4 regions of the Kitasatospora sp. NPDC059146 genome follow, and region 3 is predicted to be linked to each of the others. Evidence: riboswitches for the same ligand, from Rfam matches in the RefSeq annotation. Region 3 holds a riboswitch; each other region holds the start of a gene.
What was found. A riboswitch is a leader RNA that binds a small molecule or an ion and turns the genes downstream of it on or off. The one in region 3 is predicted to bind cobalamin.

Region 1: another riboswitch for cobalamin. It lies ahead of ACFXPX_RS22075 (ribonucleoside-diphosphate reductase subunit alpha); the one in region 3 lies ahead of ACFXPX_RS11825 (peptidase).
Region 2: another riboswitch for cobalamin. It lies ahead of ACFXPX_RS34065 (ABC transporter substrate-binding protein); the one in region 3 lies ahead of ACFXPX_RS11825 (peptidase).
Region 4: another riboswitch for cobalamin. It lies ahead of ACFXPX_RS23335 (HoxN/HupN/NixA family nickel/cobalt transporter); the one in region 3 lies ahead of ACFXPX_RS11825 (peptidase).

What each region holds. Positions count from the first base shown of each region.
Region 1 covers NZ_JBHZCY010000051.1:25,508-29,643, reverse strand. Annotated here, with positions in the region: gene ACFXPX_RS22075 (ribonucleoside-diphosphate reductase subunit alpha) at 1-1,566, opposite strand, end outside; cobalamin riboswitch at 1,760-1,892, opposite strand; gene ACFXPX_RS22070 (glycosyltransferase family 39 protein) at 1,965-3,677, opposite strand; gene ACFXPX_RS22065 (glycoside hydrolase family 26 protein) at 3,674-4,136, opposite strand, start outside.
Region 2 covers NZ_JBHZCY010000115.1:1,828-5,963, forward strand. Annotated here, with positions in the region: gene ACFXPX_RS34060 (FecCD family ABC transporter permease) at 1-919, opposite strand, end outside; gene ACFXPX_RS34065 (ABC transporter substrate-binding protein) at 916-1,785, opposite strand; cobalamin riboswitch at 1,991-2,197, opposite strand; gene ACFXPX_RS34070 (hypothetical protein) at 2,303-3,244, opposite strand; gene ACFXPX_RS34075 (hypothetical protein) at 3,708-3,845, opposite strand.
Region 3 covers NZ_JBHZCY010000020.1:31,060-35,195, reverse strand. Annotated here, with positions in the region: cobalamin riboswitch at 1-104, opposite strand, end outside; gene ACFXPX_RS11830 (flagellar hook-length control protein FliK) at 253-750, opposite strand; gene ACFXPX_RS11825 (peptidase) at 780-1,886, opposite strand; cobalamin riboswitch at 1,985-2,133, opposite strand; gene cobF (precorrin-6A synthase (deacetylating)) at 2,245-3,003, shown strand; partial or broken gene ACFXPX_RS11815 (enoyl-CoA hydratase-related protein) at 3,050-3,247, opposite strand; gene ACFXPX_RS11810 (peptidoglycan-binding protein) at 3,550-3,888, opposite strand.
Region 4 covers NZ_JBHZCY010000055.1:51,685-55,820, reverse strand. Annotated here, with positions in the region: gene ACFXPX_RS23345 (hypothetical protein) at 1-1,419, opposite strand, end outside; gene ACFXPX_RS23340 (ArsR/SmtB family transcription factor) at 1,473-1,856, opposite strand; cobalamin riboswitch at 1,938-2,132, shown strand; gene ACFXPX_RS23335 (HoxN/HupN/NixA family nickel/cobalt transporter) at 2,164-3,285, shown strand; gene ACFXPX_RS23330 (type B 50S ribosomal protein L31) at 3,358-3,606, opposite strand; gene rpmG (50S ribosomal protein L33) at 3,636-3,800, opposite strand; gene rpmB (50S ribosomal protein L28) at 3,966-4,136, shown strand, end outside.

The DNA.
Region 1 (4,136 bases), on a different contig from region 3:
GACGTCCTGGAGGCCCATCACGCCGAGGCCGACCGGCCGCCAGCGGGAGTTGGAGGTGCCGGCCTCGGTGGTCGGGTAGAAGTTGATGTCCACCACGCGGTCGAGGAAGGTCACGGCGGTGCGGACGGTGGCGTCGAGGCGCTCCCAGTCCATGGCGCCGAGCAGGTCCTCGACGGACGCGCCCTCGGCCACGTGCGCGCCGAGGTTGACCGAGCCCAGGTTGCAGACGGCGGTCTCGGAGTCGTCCGTGACCTCCAGGATCTCGGTGCACAGGTTGGAGGAGTGCACCGTGCGGCCGGGCAGCGCGGTCTGGTTGGCGGCGCGGTTGGAGGCGTCCTTGAAGGTCATCCAGCCGTTGCCGGTCTGCGCGAGGGTGCGCATCATGCGGGCGTAGAGGGTCTGCGCCGGGATGGTGCGGACGGCCTTGCCGGCCAGCTCGGCCTTGAGGTAGGCCTCGTCGAAGTCGGCGCCCCACAGGTCGACCAGCTCGGGGACGTCGGCGGGGGAGAACAGCGACCAGTCGGCGTTGGCGTTCACGCGGCGCATGAACTCGTCCGGGATCCAGTGGGCCAGGTTGAGGTTGTGCGTGCGGCGCGCCTCCTCACCGGTGTTGTCGCGGAGCTCCAGGAATTCCTCGATGTCGGCGTGCCAGGTCTCCAGGTAGACGCAGGCCGCGCCCTTGCGGCGGCCGCCCTGGTTGACGGCGGCGACCGAGGAGTCGAGGGTGCGCAGGAACGGGACGATGCCGTTGGACTTGCCGTTGGTGCCGCGGATCAGGCTGCCGCGCGAGCGGATGCGCGAGTAGGACAGGCCGATGCCGCCGGCGTGCTTGGAGAGGCGGGCGATCTGCGCGTAGCGGTTGTAGATCGAGTCCAGGTTGTCCAGCGGCGAGTCCAGCAGGTAGCAGCTGGACATCTGCGGGTGCCGGGTGCCGGAGTTGAAGAGCGTCGGCGAGGAGGTCAGGTACTCCAGGCGGCTCATCAGGCCGTACAGCTCGGACACCTCGCGCACCGACTGCTCGGAGTCGCCGACCGCCAGGCCGCAGGCGACGCGGAGCAGGAAGTGCTGCGGGGTCTCGATCACCTTGCGGGTGATCGGGTGGCGCAGCAGGTAGCGGGACTGGACGGTGCGCAGGCCGAAGTACTCGAAGCGGTCGTCGCCCTTGGTGTCGACGAGCGCGTTCAGGGCGTCGGCGTGCTTGGCGACGAAGGCCGCGGTGGTGTCGCCGATCAGGCCCTCGGCGTGGCCGACGGCGATCGAGGCGGAGAAGGAGGTCGAGCCCTGGCTGTTCGCCTCGTCGACGATCTCCAGGGCGAGCAGGCGGGCGGCCAGCTTCGAGTACTGGGGGTCCTCGGCGATCATCGACGCGGCGGCGTCCACGGCCAGACCGCGCAGCTCGGCGAAGTCCGAGCCGGCGTGGCGGCCGCGCAGCGCGGCGGCGGCGACATGGCCGGGGTCGACCTCGGTGAGGTCGGCGCTGCGGTCGGTGAGCAGCCGCAGGAGAGCACCGCCGGGGTCGGAGACCGTCGGGTCGGTGAAGGCGGTACCGGAGCCCTGGGCGGGCAGGGTGACTGAGGCAGCGGTGGTCAAGGCGCTCTCTCCTGGCGGCGATCGTGCGGCGGTGATCGGGGTCACCCGGGCCGATCTGGGCAGGGGAGCACGGCGCGAACGCAAAAAGCGTCGCGCGAGGTGTCTCCCCGGCCCGCCCGCGAGGCCCGGAGGGGTGGTGCTGGTGCTTGGCGCGGCCTCTGCGGGAGGGCCGTGGCGCACGCTGTTCGGCAGGTACTCGGACTCGCGGTACGGCTGCTGGAGCCGCCCGCACACCGCTGCGGGGCAGTCCCGGATTCCCACCGGGTTCCCCTGCATCGACAGCAGAAGCGAGCATACATGTAGTGCCGACTAGCTGCGGCGGCACCACATGTTGTGCCTGTCGTGTCGCGGATGCCGACGGGCTCGCCGGCCTGTCAGTGCCGCAGATAGACCTTGTACGTGCTCGAATCGCCCGTCGGCGAGGTGAACTGAGCGATCAGCCGGTAGCGCCCGCCGGTGTTCAGCGCGGCGCTCAGCGCCCGGTCGGTGGCCGCCGGCGCGGTGCTGTCGAGGACGACCATGGTGAACCAGCCGTCCCGGATCGCCGCCGTGCTGCCGTCCACGCCGTGGTGCTGCACGCCGGCGCTGTCGCGGTAGTCCGTTCCGGCCCGGGCGGAGATCCACTGCTCGGGTCTGCTGACGGCGCCCAGGTAGTACTCGGCGAGCCCGTCGACCTCGGTGAGGTAGTGGCCCTCCGGGACGGCGTGCGCCCGCAGGACGGCCAGCAGGCGGCCGGAGTCGGGCCCGTTCTGGTAGCGCAGCGCGGACTGCTCCATGCCGAGGGCCAGCAGCGCGACCCAGACCAGGATGCCCAACTGGGGGTGGCGGAAGTGGGCCCCGACCAGCCGGGTGAGGCCGAGCCCAGCGATCGGGGTGGCGAGCAGCATGCCGTAGTCGAGGTGGCGGAACAGGGCCCCGGAGGTGCCGGCCCACAGGTGAACGGCGGGGACCAGCAGCGCGGTGGCGGTCAGCACGACCCCGAGCAGAGCCCGCTGGGCGCGGGTGGGGGCGATCCGGTCGCTCCCCGGCGACTCGTGCTCGGCCAGCTGCTCGCGCCGCGCGTACGAGACCGTGCCGGCTACCGCGAGGAGGGTGAACAGGCCGGCCCACTGGAGGGTGCCGAGCAGGACGGAGCCGGCTGAGCCGGGGGCGTTGCCGTGCGTGGGGGACCAGCCGACGACCTTCCCCAGCAGGCCGTACGGCAGCAGCAGGACCAGCGTTCCGACAGCCAGCAGCAGGGCGCGCAGGGCGGCGGGGCCGGGTCGGCGGTGCGGCCTGGCGGTGGCAAGGGCCAGGGCCACCAGGGCGGGGACGGCCAGGACCGCCGAGTAGGCGACGGCACAGGCCAGGGCGGTGGCCGCGGCGGCGGTCAGCACCAGGGCCGGGGCACGCCGGGCGGTGAACACCGTCAGCCAGGCCGCGAGGGCGACCAGGAGGACGGCGAGGGACTCGGGGGCGCCGTAGAAGCCGACCACGACGGTGGACTGCAGGACGGCGTAGGCGGCTATGCCGCAGATCGCGACGCGTTCGTTGAACAGCCGCCGGGTCAGCGAGTACAGCAGCACCGTGGTGAGCAGGCCGAAGCCGAGGCTGAGCAGCCGGGTGCCCCAGATGCCGTCCGCGTTCGCGGCGGCGCCGGCCAGCGGTGGGTAGAGCCACGGCGAGCCGGGGACGCGGTCGAGCAGGTCGGTGGTGACCGGGGCGCCGTGCAGCAGGTGGGCGAGCTGCTGGCGGCCGGCCACCATGGCGGCGGCCTCGTCGGGGTGCGCGGCGGCGAGCAGGCGCAGCGAGAGCGCGGCCTGGACGGCCAGGACGGCGCCGAGCAGCCCGCGGGCGATCCAGCGGCGCCGGGGGCTGGAGGCGGGGTCCCAGCCGATCGCCGGGACCTGGGGGATGGTGTACGGGGCCAGTTCGATGCCGTCGGGGTTGTCGACGGTCACCGCACTGGCCGCGGGCATCGCATGGGCCACGGGCACGGCGCCGGCCCCGGCCTCGGCCCCGCCCGCCGGGCGGGGTGCGGGTACGTCCGCGGCCGGCTTCCCGGCGCCGCCGGGCAGGGTCGGGAAGGATTCGGGGTCTGCGCTCATCGTGGGTTCCGGATGTCGAAGCCGTAGCGGGGGTCGGACGCGCGCTTCTTGAAGGTGGCCAGGGTGTCCGGGACGGATTCGACCCGCCAGTCGGCCCGCTTGACCATGTTGAACCAGATGAAGCCGACGATGTCGTCGTGCGCCTCCAGCCCGGAGAACAGCTGGTCGGTGTCCGCGCGTTGGTGCTTGCCCTGCTCGACCGCGGTCTCGCTGATGAAGAAGGGCTTCTTGCAGAAGGCGCGGATCTCGGCCATCGTCGGCCCGTACAGCTCGTCGAAGGCGTCGGGGTCGGTGCGGGTGAAGTAGCCGGTCATGCCGGCCCAGTCGACGTAGCTGTCGCCGGGGTAGTACGGCGCGAGTCGGGTGTTGGGCGCGGGGAGGGTGATGTTGGGGCTCCAGACCCAGATCACGTTGGTCGCGCCGGCGTTGTCGAAGATGTCGTGGACGTGCCGCCAGGCC
Region 2 (4,136 bases), on a different contig from region 3:
CCGATACGGGCAGCAGGAGGGCGTGGCGCGGGCCGCAGACGAGGCGGACCACGTGCGGGACGACCAGGCCGAGGAACCCGATGACCCCGGTGTTGGCGACCAGGCAGGCCGTCACCAGCGCGGCGGTGGCGATGAGGACCCACCGGGTGCGCTCGACGTGGACGCCGAGGGAGCGGGCGGAGGTCTCGCCGAAGGCGAAGGCGTCCAGGTCGCGGGCCGAGGAGGCCAGCACCGTGACGCCGATCAGGGCGACCGCGGTCAGGAAGACGGCGGTGGGCCACCGCACGCCGGCGACCGAGCCCAGCGTCCACTCCATGACACCGCGCGCCGCGTCGCGGTCCCCGAGGACCAGCACGACGAACGAGGTGTACGCCCCGCACAGTTGGCCCACCGCGATGCCGGCGAGCACCGTCCGGGCGGTCGGCAGCGACCGGGTGCGCGCGCCGGCCAGCACCAGGACGACGACGGCGGCGAGCAGGGCGCCGGCGAAGGCCGCCGTCGCCACCGCGCCGGTGCCCACGGCGCCGGTCACGCCGACGCCGAGGACGATCACGGTCACCGCGCCGGCGGCGGCTCCGTCCGAGATCCCGAGCAGGAAGGGATCGGCCAGGTCGTTGCCGGTCAGGGTCTGCAGCACCGCGCCGCAGACCGCGAGTCCGGCGCCGGTGGCGGCCGCTCCCAGGACCCGGGGCAGCCGCAGCTGCCAGACGATCCGGTCGTCCAGCAGGGTGACCTGCGGGTCGGCGAGTCCGAGCCGGCGCGCCACGACCTCGATCACGGTCGGGAGCGGCTCGTGGTGCGAGCCGACGGCCAGGCCGAGGAGCACGGTGGCCAGCAGCAGGGCCGCACCGACGGCCAGGGCCGCCGTCGCGCGGCCCGGACCGGCGGGCCGCGCGACGGGGTGGGGTGCCGTGGTCATGAAGCCGGGCGCAGCGCGCTCAGCCCCGCCGAGACCCGGGCGGCGCCGTCGGCGAGCCGCACGCCGGGAGTCGACTCCGAGAACGGCACCACCACGAAGGCCTTGCGCCGCACGGCGCCGAGCTTGCTCAGCACCGGGTCGTGCTCCAGGTAGTCGATCTTGGACTGGGCGGTGTCCCAGCCGGCGTCCGCGAGCACGATGGCGTCCGGGTCGGCCGCGACGACCTTCTCCCAGCTCACGTTCTGCCAGCCGCCGGGCAGGTCCGCGAAGACGTTGCGGGCGCCCACGGCGTCGAGCACCAGCTGGGGGCCGCCGTGGCCGGCGCCGACGAACGGCGACTTGGTGTCCGAGTCGTACCACAGGACCTTCAGGTCCTTGCCCGCGGCCGTCGCCGTGAACCCGGCGAGCTGCTGCTCCTGCTGGTGCTGGATCGCGGCGGCCCGCTCCGGTACGCCGAAGACCTGGGCGACGTCGTGCAGTTCGCCCCACGCGGCCTGCCACGTCGTCGGCGGCACCTGGCTCTTGTCCGAGCAGCCGAACGGGGACAGGTACGACGCTACGCCCTGGCCGCGCAGGTCCTCCCGGGTGCCCGCGACCTTGTCGGTGAACGCGCTGGCGTAAGAGGCGTACAGGAAGTCGGGGCGGGCGGTGAGGAGCTTCTCCTTCGTCGGGTACTTCGCGGAGAGCACCGGGACGGAGTCGTAGGCCGCCTTCCACTTCTCCGGGACGGCATCGTCGAGGTAGGCGGTACCGGCCATGCGGGACTCCAGGCCGAGGGCCAGCGCCACCTCGGTGGCCCCCTCGTTCAGCGTCACCAGCCGCTCGGGCGGCGTGCCGACCGTCACGGTGGTCCCGCAGTTCTCCACGCTGACCGGCGCGGCACCTGAGGACGTCCCGCCGGACGCGGCGGGCGCGGGGGCGCCCGTGCAGGCGCCGAGCGTGCCGAGGAACAGGACGGCGGCGACCGCCCGGCCGACACGTATCGGACTTGTGGGACGTATGGGATGTACGGAGCAGATGGATCGGAACGGACGCGGCTGACCGCTGGGCACGTGTTCTCCAAAACCCTCGTGGAACATGTCGTGCCGTGGCCGGTCTCCTGGCTTCCGCATCGACGTGCCGCGGCCGACCTTCCCGGGCGGCTCCTTCGAGCCCGCCCAGTGGCCCTGACCGCTGGGCGAGCCGGTCAGCGAGGGCCGCGGAACTCCGCGGCAACAGTGGCGAGGGCCGCACCGGACTCAGACCGGTTTCCCGAACACCACGGCGATCGCACGGTATCAGGCGTGGTCAGGGCGGCGGAGTCCGGCTCAGGGTGACGGCCCGACAGCGACGGCCCGCCGCGCGGGGGGCGCGGCGGGCCGGGTTCCTCGGAGCGGGCGGTCGTCAGCCGTGCGTCACGCACTTGTTGGTGCTGTTGGACCACAGGCCCTGGAGGTCGAAGGTGCCGGTGCTCAGGGTGACGTAGGCGTCGAGGTTCTCGCACTCGTCGCCGATCTCACCGCCGCCGCCGTTCCAGCCGATGCTGGGCCAGAAGTCGGTGACCGTCTCCGCGTACTCGTGGGTCTCGGTGGACTCGATGCCGGAGAGCAGCCGCCCGTCGGTGAAGGTGGTGCAGGCGCCCGCCCCGTTGTCCGGGATGTACGGCAGGTTGGTGTAGGCCAGGGTGCCGTAGGAGCTGCTGGTCTTGTCGTGCCAGGCGCAGAAGCCGGAGTTGGGGAAGCCGTCCGGGTGGGTGCCGGTGGGGGAGACCACCACGTACTGGGCGTTGAGGTTGGGCGCCTGGGTGGTGTTGCCGAAGTGGGCGGCGGCCTTGCCCGCCTCGGCGGCGATCTGGGCGGCGGTGGCGTTGGCCGGGGTGGCGGCGGCGTTGTCGAACCAGACGCCGGCCAGCGGGGAGGAGGCCGGGTGCTGGACGTGGGTGCCCTTGGTGCCGCAGGTGGTGGTGCCCCTGGCGACGCCCTCGCAGTACTGGCTGAGGATGGTGCCCCAGGTGTCCTGGCTGCCGTAGAGGCCCTTGAACATGTTCTGCATGTCGGGGGCGACCCCGGCCGGGTCGGAGGACCACTGCGAGCCCCAGAACACCAGGTACACCTTGGGGGTGGGGGAGACCACGCCCTGGGTCGCGGCGGAGCGGACCGACAGGGTGTTGCCGGACGTCGCGGTCGGGCTCTTGGCGGTGGTGCCGGGGTGGAGCGGCTTGGCCCCGAAGTGGGCGGCGGCCGGGGCGGGTTGGGCCTCGGCGCCGGCGGCCAGGGCGGTGGTGCCGAAGGCGGCCAGGGCCAGCGCCGTGAGGGTGTGGGCGGCGGCCTTGAGGGGGGTGCGCATGTGTCTGCTCCCGGGTGTGAGGGTGTGGGAGGTTCGTCCGTACAGGCCTGCGGACCGGCCGGCCCGCGGGTTGAGCCCGGACACCACATCAACTCGGCCGTCCGTCCGTCCAGATGGTGGACGCGGGGCGGGGAACCCTTTGCCGTGCTCATACCAAGGCCTTGTCGCGCCGCCAGGGGCGGGGTGGGGGCAGGAGCGGGACCGGCGGCGACGGTGGGGGCGGTGCGACCGTAGGTCGGTACACGTCGAAGTTCCCGGACCGGATTACGGTCGGGAACTTCGGCCATTCCCCCGGGATTCACCGGGAGTTCCGCTATTCCAACGTGCGGACGGCCTTCGGTGGTTCAATTCCCGGTGTGTTGGGATGCGAACGCCCGCGGACACCGGCGTCCGTGGACGCGGAACAGCCCGCCGGCGGGGCCGGCGGGCTGTGGCGATCGAGTCCGGGTCAGCTAGGCCGAGGTCAGCGCGGCTTCTTGAAACCCAGGGTCGTGGCGTCCTTCTTGGTGTAGATGGTGCCGTCCGTGTCCTTGCTGAAGTCGCCGACCTTGGCGGCCGTGGGCGGGGTGTAGCGCTTGGGCAGCTGGATGTTCTTGGCCATGGTTCTCTCCTCTGCATCGAGGCCGAAGCCTGTGGATGGCGTGACTCCATTGGGACCGCTGGCCGCCGGGAGTGTCCAGTCGCATCGTCAGATCCGGCCAATGGCGGGGAAATTCACGTTTCCGCAGGTGGATCGCGGACGGAACGTCTTTCGGCCGGATCGGCCGGAACAGTAGTTGGGACACAGAAGTGAACTGTGGCAACAGGAGTGTCCATGCCAAACGCTTTCTTGACGACGTTCGAATGTGATGGAACGACAATCATCCTGCTTCTTTCGGTGGGTGAATGGCGT
Region 3 (4,136 bases):
CCTCAGGTGGGTCCACGGTTGCGGGTCAGCGCCGGAGTTGGACCGGCTTCCCCTGAATGCCGAGGGCAAAAAATCGGTTCATCAGACCACGTTGACCGAAGCAGAGTCAATGAGGCGTCAGCGGTGGCCGAGCGGGAGGACCCGGGTGCGGCACCGGGGCTGACGCGCAGCGGTGGGGGGGTCACCGGTGCCCCGGCCCCTCCCGGGAGAGGAGCCGGGGCACCGGTCGGCGTCCGCGGTTCAGGACGCGGTTCAGGACGCGGTGATGCCCGGCTGGGCACCGGCGCCGAAGGACCAGCCCTCGACGTCGCCGGGTGCCGGGTTGTAGCTGCCCGCGCCCAGGTTGCTGTACGACCAGGGGCCGCCGTGCTGGGCGTGCCAGTACGACCAGTAGGCGCTGCCGGTCGGGTTGGTGCAGGTCGTCGGCAGGGCGTTGATCGTGCAGACGAAGCCCGGGAAGCGCGGGTGGAAGGAGTACGAGAAACCGGCCCCGGTCAGCGCGGCCAGGCCGCTGGCCGGGTCGCCGGGCGCACAGCCGGTCTGGACGCCGCCGCCGACGGCGGTGAAGTCGACCACGACGGTGACCCCGGTGGTGCCGGTGCAGGCGTCCGCCCGCGCCTGCGGGGCCTGGACGGCGGAGACGCCGAGCAGGCCGGCCGTGAGGGCCGCCGCAGCGGCGATCGACCCGAGCGTACGGCGGGCCGGGCGGGCACGGCGGGCCGGGCGGACCGCGGTGAAGGTGTCGGTCATCGGTGAAATCCTCCTGGAGTCAGGCTCGTTCAGCGCACGGCCGTGGGCGTGGCCGTGGCCGTGTCCGTAACCGTGGCCGGGCAGGCGAGGGTCGGGGCGCCGGGGCGTGCACCGGCGGCGGACAGCGTGGCCAGCGGGGTGCCCGCGAGGCCGAGGACGGCCTGTGCCGTGGCCCGGGCTCCGTTGCCCGCGTTGAAACCGCTCGCGTCGTAGGCGACGGCGCCGCGGACCGCCGGGTCCGCGGAGCAGTCCTGCTGGAACTTGACCAGCCGGCTCCAGCCCTTGAAGCCGGCGGCCAGGCGCCCGCCGGAGAACAGCGCCTGGGTGGCCAGGCCGGTGGTGTTGGCGTTGGAGGCGGTCGCCCCGGCGGCCGCGAACCCGCCGTCGCCGTTCTGGTGGGCGGTGAGCCAGCCGAGTCCCGTGTTCGCCTTGGCGGCGCGACCGGTGGCGGCGAGGGCCTGGACGGCGAGCGCGGTGGCGTCGGGGTCGCTGGTGCAGGCGGCCTGGCCGAAGGAGACCGGGAAGCCGCCGTCCGCGCACTGGCTGTTCGCCAGGAAGTCGACGGCCGCCGCCGGGGCGTCACCGGGCGTGCGGTGCAGGGCGATCAGGGCGAGGGACTGGCCGAAGGCGTTGCTGTAGTCGCCCCACTGGGAGCGGTCGGAGAAGCGGCCTCCGGCGGTCTGCAGCGAGCGCAGCCGGGCCGGCAGGTCGACGCCGCCGAAGGCGGTCGGGTCCCCGCCGCGGACCTCGACGGCGAGCAGCAGCTTGGCGGTCGCGCCCGCATAGGCCTCGGTGGTGCCATCGCCGAGGTAGCCGCTGATGACCTCGGGCTTCGCCAGCCAGGCGGTGGCCTTCGCGGCGGCGTCGTCGGAGCTGCGCGAGGCCGCGAAGGCCAGCACGGCGTCGATGGTCAGGCCCTGGTCGGGGTAGGCGGTCCCGTTGAAGACGGACTCGAAGTGGTCGCCGCCGACGAGCTGGCGGGCCAGCCAGCCGCCCGCGGCGGCGTCGGGGCGGAACGTCCCGGACGAGGTCGGGGCGGCGGGCGCGGCACTCGCGGCGGTGGCCGCCGGGAGCGCGGCGGCAAGGGCGAGGGCGGGTATCGCGAGCAGACCGAGGGTGCGGCGGAGCGCGGGCATGGAGGCCTTTCCGGGCCCGCACGCAGGCGCCCGGAGGGCCTCGGCAACGCACCGGGCAGCCCTCTGAGCTCCGGCCCGCAGACCACGACGGGAGGAGTGGACGACACACCTCCGCCGACGGGTACTCGGGCTCGCCACCGACGCGGGGTCGGAGGCCTACCGTTGCGGGTCAGCGCCGGACTCGAACCGGACTTCCCCCGAGGGCGGAGTCACAACTTGACGGCCCATCATGGCGACACGGAAAAGATCCGGTCAAGGGTTCGAGCGCGACACCACGGTGCCCGGCACCCGCCGTCGCGACGCGCGCTCCTCTCCCCGCCGTCCTGGCCAGGTCCTCAGGGACGGCAGAATGGCTCCCATGCGGCACATCTTCGTCATCGGCATCGGCGCGGGCGACCCCGACCACCTCACCCTGCAAGCGGTCCGGGCGATCGGTCGCACGGACGTGTTCTTCATCCTCGACAAGAGCGAGGAACGACAGGACCTGATCCACCTGCGGCGCCGGATGCTGACCGAGCACGGCCGGCCCGGGCACCGGGTGGTCGAGGCACCGGACGCGGAGCGGGACCGCACCACGCCCGCGTACACCGCCGCCGTGGACGACTGGCGCCTCCGGCGCGCCGACCTGGTCGAGCGGCTGGCCGCCGAGCACCTCGGCGAGGGCGAGACGGGTGCCTTCCTGGTCTGGGGGGATCCGAGCCTCTACGACAGCGTCATCGCGGTGGTGGAGGACGTACGGGCCCGCGGCGCGGTCGCGTTCGACTACGAGGTGGTCCCAGGCATCAGCAGTGTCTCCGCGCTCGCCGCCGCCCACCGCACCACCCTGACCCGGGTCGGCCGCCCGGTGCAGATCACCACCGGCCGCCGCCTGGCCGAGGGGTTCCCCGAGGGGGTGGACGACGTGGTGGTGATGCTCGACGGCCGGGCCGCCTTCACCGGCCTCGACCCCCAGGGACTGGAGATCCACTACGGCGCTTACCTCGGCACTCCCGACGAGATCCTGGTCGCCGGGCCGTTGACCGAAGCCGCCCCACGGATCCGCGAGCTGCGCGAGTCGGCACGCGAGCGCAAGGGCTGGATCATGGACACCTACCTGCTGCGGCGGTCGGAGGGCTGACCGGCGTGCGCCGCCCCGGGCGAGGGGGCTGCGCACGCGCGGACCGTCAGCGGTGCTCGAACTTCGGCGCCCGCTTCTCGGCGAAGGCGGCCATGCCCTCCTTCTGGTCCGCCGTGGCGAACACCGAGTGGAACAGCCGGCGTTCGAAGCGGACGCCCTCGGCGAGCGTCGTCTCGAAGGAGCGGTTGACGCTCTCCTTGAGCATGACCGCCGCCGGGGTGGACATCGCCGCGACGGTCTCGGCGGACCCGGAAGACGGTGCTGGTGATCGAGTGGCTCACGATCGCCACCGGGGTGATCCAGCTGCTCTCCCGCGGCTCGATCATCTCGCTGGCCGGCATCGATCGCGGGCATCATCGTCCTGGCGTACAGCTCCGCCGAGGGCAAGGAGTGGTTCACGGTCCGAAGGGCCGATCATCAGCGCCGGACGCCGGGTTGTCGACGTCGGGGGCGTGAGCGCGGTACGTCGGGCTCTGGCGGGTGCGGTGCTGGAACGGGATCTCCGCTGCGCAGGAGCGCCGGGGCCGTCCGGCATCATCAGCGAGGCTACGAGTTCGTCGGGATGTAGTCGTAGCAGTACTGCAAGCCGCCCTGCGGATTGATCTGCCAGTACGAATTCCACAGGGCGGTACCGGTCTTGGGCCCGACGATGCCGTCCCTGCTGAGGCCGTTGCCGTACGCGCGCTGGAAGTCCTCGACCATGCCCTCCGTATCCGGCCCGAAGTCGCCGTCCACGGCGATCCTGTGGCCGAGGCCGACACCGTTCAGGAAGGCCTGAACACACGAAACCGCGGGTCCGTGCGACCCCTTCTGCACGTAAGGGGCGGTGGTGGAGGCCTCGGCCGTTCCGCTGAGGCCGACGACCACGGACAGTGACAACGTCACGCCCGCAGCGACACGTGCCAGTGCGCGTGCTCTCATAGCGACTACATCCATTTCTGGGGCCATCCCCCGGTGGCTCTGGTGATGACGAAGACCAGTCATCAGCGCCAGGGATCCTACCTGAAATGATCAAGAAAGAAACCAGTCAGGCTGCCCATCCAGTGGGCGAGCTGGACGTCGCCGGTGGTGCGGCCGCCGCCGGCGGTGACCGGAATCCGGTGGGTGAGGGTCGCGCACCACTTGTGGGGCCA
Region 4 (4,136 bases), on a different contig from region 3:
GGCGGTGTCGGCGAGCCACTCGACGGCGGGGCGTTCGGCCCGGGCCTCGGTGCGGGCGAGGACTTCGGCGGTGTACCGCAGGGCGTCGCCCGGGTGGTCGTCGGTGAGGGCGTGGAAGCCGCGCGGGGTGTGGTCGTCGGGGTGGAAGGGGTAGCGCCGCAGGCTGACCTCCGTCCCCTCGCTCTTGCCCTCGACGTCGTACGCGCTGGGCCCTTCGCCGCCTCCGGGCCGGGGCGCGGGCTTGGGGTAGGGCGGCAGGACGGGTTCGCCGGCGGGCTCGTCGAGGCCGTCGAGGAAGGAGTAGAGCAGTGGGCGCAGCAGTCGGGCGGATTCGCCGCGGTGGGCGAGCGAGCGGTCGGTGATGGCCGTCAGGTCGGTGCGGTCGTCCGGGGTCCGGGCCAGGGCGAGTTCGAGTTGGGCGGCGAGGTCGCCGTCGGGGTCGAGGACGGGTGCGGCCTGGCCGAAGGCGTAGCTGGGGGACCGCGGGTCGAGTTCGGCGGCGCCGGTGGCGACGATCATCGTGGGCCGTCGCAGGGCGGCGCCGTAGAAGGAGACCGAGCCGTGGTCGCCGATCATGACGTCGGCGGCGACGAGGGCGGCCTGCCAGCCCTGGTGGGGCGGGACGAGGCGCAGGCCCATCCGCCGGGCGTCGTCGAGCAGGGCCGCCGGGTCGTGCCGGCTCCAGATGTTGGGGTGCAGCACGACGGCCACCGCGTACTCGTCGGCGGGCAGTCGGCGGACCAGCCGCTGCGGCAGGTCGGGGTGACGGCCGAATAACGAGTGCTCGCTCCAGGTGGAGTCGACGACGACGAGTCGGCGGCCGTCGACGGCGCCGAGGGCGGCGCGGTAGCCGTCGCGGGAGCGTCGGCTGCGCAGGATCCGGTCGAAGCACGGGTCGCCGACGACCTCGGCGACGTCCAGGGCCTCGGGGCAGGAGGCCCGCAGCCGGTCCAGCTGTTCGGGGTGGGAGAGGCCGAGGACGTCGACGAACACCTCTCCGCGGTGGGTGAGTTCGTTGCGGGAGAGGCCGGCGGAGCTGACCGCGTCGCCGGTGGACTCGGTGACCAGGCGGTTGTAGCCGGCACCGTGCGGGAGGACGACCAGGCGGGCGTCCAGCCGGTGCATGGAGGCGTGGACGGCGCAGGCGACGGCCAGGTCGAAGCGGTGGCGGACGGCGTCCTCCCAGTCCAGCACGGTGTAGCCGGGCAGGCCGTGGAGGTACTCGTCCAGGGCGCGGTCGGCGAAGGCGGAGCCGGGGTTGACGGTGAAGTACCGCTCGATGCCGTCCGGGTCGAGCAGGGTGAGGACGTCCAGGACCCGGGTCGCCGAGGTGAGGGTGCGGGCGACCGCCAGCACGCGGGCCTTGACCGGGCGGGTGTTCCAGCGGTCGGCGGGCCAGACGTGGGGGTGGGACGGCACATCGTGATCGTACTCACCCCGCCGCGCCCCCGGCGTGGTTTGCCGAGTGTCGGTCAGCCCGCCGCCGCGGCGGGCTCCTCGTGGTCGGCGGCGGCGCACTCGTCGAGGAGGGGGCGCAGGGCGTCGTCCACGAGCCGGTAGCGCACCACGCGTCCGTCCTTGTCGCCGGTGACCACGCCCGCCGTGCGGAGCAGTCGCAGGGCCTGGGAGACGGCCGGGTCGCGCATGCCGGTGGCGACCGCCAGGTCGCTGACGGCGAGCGGGCCGGCCCGGTGGAGGGCGAGCAGCAGGGCGAGCCGGCCGGGGTCGGAGAGCAGGGAGAACCGCTCGGCCCAGGTCCGGACGTGGGCGGTGTCCCCGATGGCGGCGATGGCCTCGCAGACCCGGTGTCCGTCGATGGTGCGGTGGCCCGCGCGGTCGGCCGGTACGAGATGCATGCGGACATTCTGGCAGCTCACGACCTGTGATCCTGGACACCTGCACAGGTGCGCAACCTTGCGAGGGTGTGGTCCTGCCCCTACGGTGTTCCCCGCCGTGGTGCTCGGGAAGACCGGTGACGGACCCTCAACAGGTCCCATTCCGGAGCGGCCCTCGCCACTGTGATCGGGGGACAGTCGTCCGGATCCACGTGCCACTGGGTGCTTCGTGCACCTGGGAAGGCGGGTCGGGAAGCCCCGTGAGCCAGGAGACCGGCCACGGCATCTCACGAAGTCATTCCACGAGGTGCTGGAGCGTGATCCGAAGATGACCCTGCCCGAAACCGCCGCGCCCGCCGAGGCGGGCCCCGCCCCCTCCGTACTGCCCACCTTCCGGTGGAAGCGCGAGGACACCCTCCGGACCGCCGGGTTGATGGGGGTGATCCTGGCCATGCACGTGGTGGCCTTCGGGACCCTCGTCTTCCTGGTCGCGCCGCACAACTACGCCGTCGGCACCCAGGTCTTCGGGGTGGGCCTGGGCATCACGGCCTACACCCTCGGCATGCGGCACGCCTTCGACGCCGACCACATCGCGGTGATCGACAACACCACCCGCAAGCTGATGGCGGACGGCAAGCGGCCGGTCTCGGTCGGCTTCTGGTTCGCGCTCGGCCACTCCTCGATGGTGGTCATCATGGCCGCCCTGGTGGCGGGCGGCGCCCAGCTGGCGAACACGCTGATGGACGACGACTCGGCCACCCACAAGTGGCTCGGGCTGGTCGGCACCACGGCCTCCGGCGCCTTCCTCTACCTGATCGGCGCGCTCAACCTGGCGGCGCTGCTCGGCATCCTCAAGGTGTTCCGCTCGATGCGGGCCGGGCAGTTCGACGAGTCGGAGCTGGAGGCGCACCTCGACTCGCGCGGCTTCATGGCCCGGATCCTGAACCGGGCGACCCGCTCGATCACCCGGCCCGGGCAGATGTTCCCGGTCGGCATGGTGCTGGGCCTGGGCTTCGACACCGCGACCGAGGTCACCCTGATGGTGATGGCCGGTTCGGGCGCGGCGGCCGGGCTGCCCTGGTACGCGATCGTCTGCCTGCCGCTGCTGTTCGCGGCCGGGATGAGCCTGTTCGACACCCTGGACGGGACGTTCATGAACTTCGCGTACCAGTGGGCCTTCTCCAACCCGGTGCGCAAGGTGTACTACAACCTGACCATCACCGGGCTGTCGATCGCGGTGGCCTTCATCATCGGCACCATCGAGCTGGTCGGCGTGCTGCACGAGAAGCTCGACCTGACCGACCCGGTGACCGGGTTCATCGCGGACATCTCGCTGGACAACGTCGGCTACGCGATCGCCGGGCTGTTCGTGGTGGTGTGGGCGATCGCCATCGCGTACTGGAAGCTGGCGGGCGTCGAGAAGCGCTGGACGCCCACGCAGCAGCAGTAGCGGTGGCGGCAGTGCCCGCGCGTCGCGAACGGCGCCTCCCCGAGCCGGGGAGGCGCCGTTCGCGTTCCGCCGTCAGTGCCGGTCGCCGTAGCGGCGGCGGAACTGCTCGACCCGGCCGGCGGTGTCGAGCACCCGGGACTGGCCGGTGTAGAAGGGGTGGCTCGCCGAGGAGATCTCGACGTCGATCACCGGGTAGGTGTTGCCGTCCTCCCACTCGACCGTGCGGTCACCGGTGACCGTGGAGCGGGTGAGGAAGGCGAGGCCGCCGACCTTGTCGCGGAAGACGACCGGGCGGTAGGCGGGGTGGATTCCGGGCTTCATGGCTGGGCTCCTCCGAGGGGTTCGTGCGGTCAGCGCTCTTCGCGGAAGTCGACGTGCCGGCCCGCGACCGGGTCGTACTTGCGCAGGACCATCCGGTCCGGGTCGTTGCGGCGGTTCTTGCGGGTCACGTACGTGTAGCCGGTGCCGGCGGTGGAGCGGAGCTTGATCACGGGGCGCAGTTCGCTGCGGGCCATCGGGCGTCCTCCTGGGGTCTCGGGCCCGTGGACCCTCGGGGTCCGGGGGCCTCCGGGTGCGGGGTTCGCGGGGATGGATCGGAACCGTACACCGAAATGGATGTCATTTTCATCTGGTGTAACGTGACCTCCGTCCTGCCCATTCCCGGACGCCAGGGAGCACCCATGTCCGCCCACTGCCGGCTCACCGGCCGCCGGCCCGGCTTCGGCAACGCGATCTCGCACTCGCACCGCCGCACCCCGCGCCGCTTCGACCCCAACATCCAGCGCAAGCGCTACTGGCTGCCCAGTGAGGGCCGGTACGTCCGGCTGGTGCTGAGCGCCAAGGGGATCAAG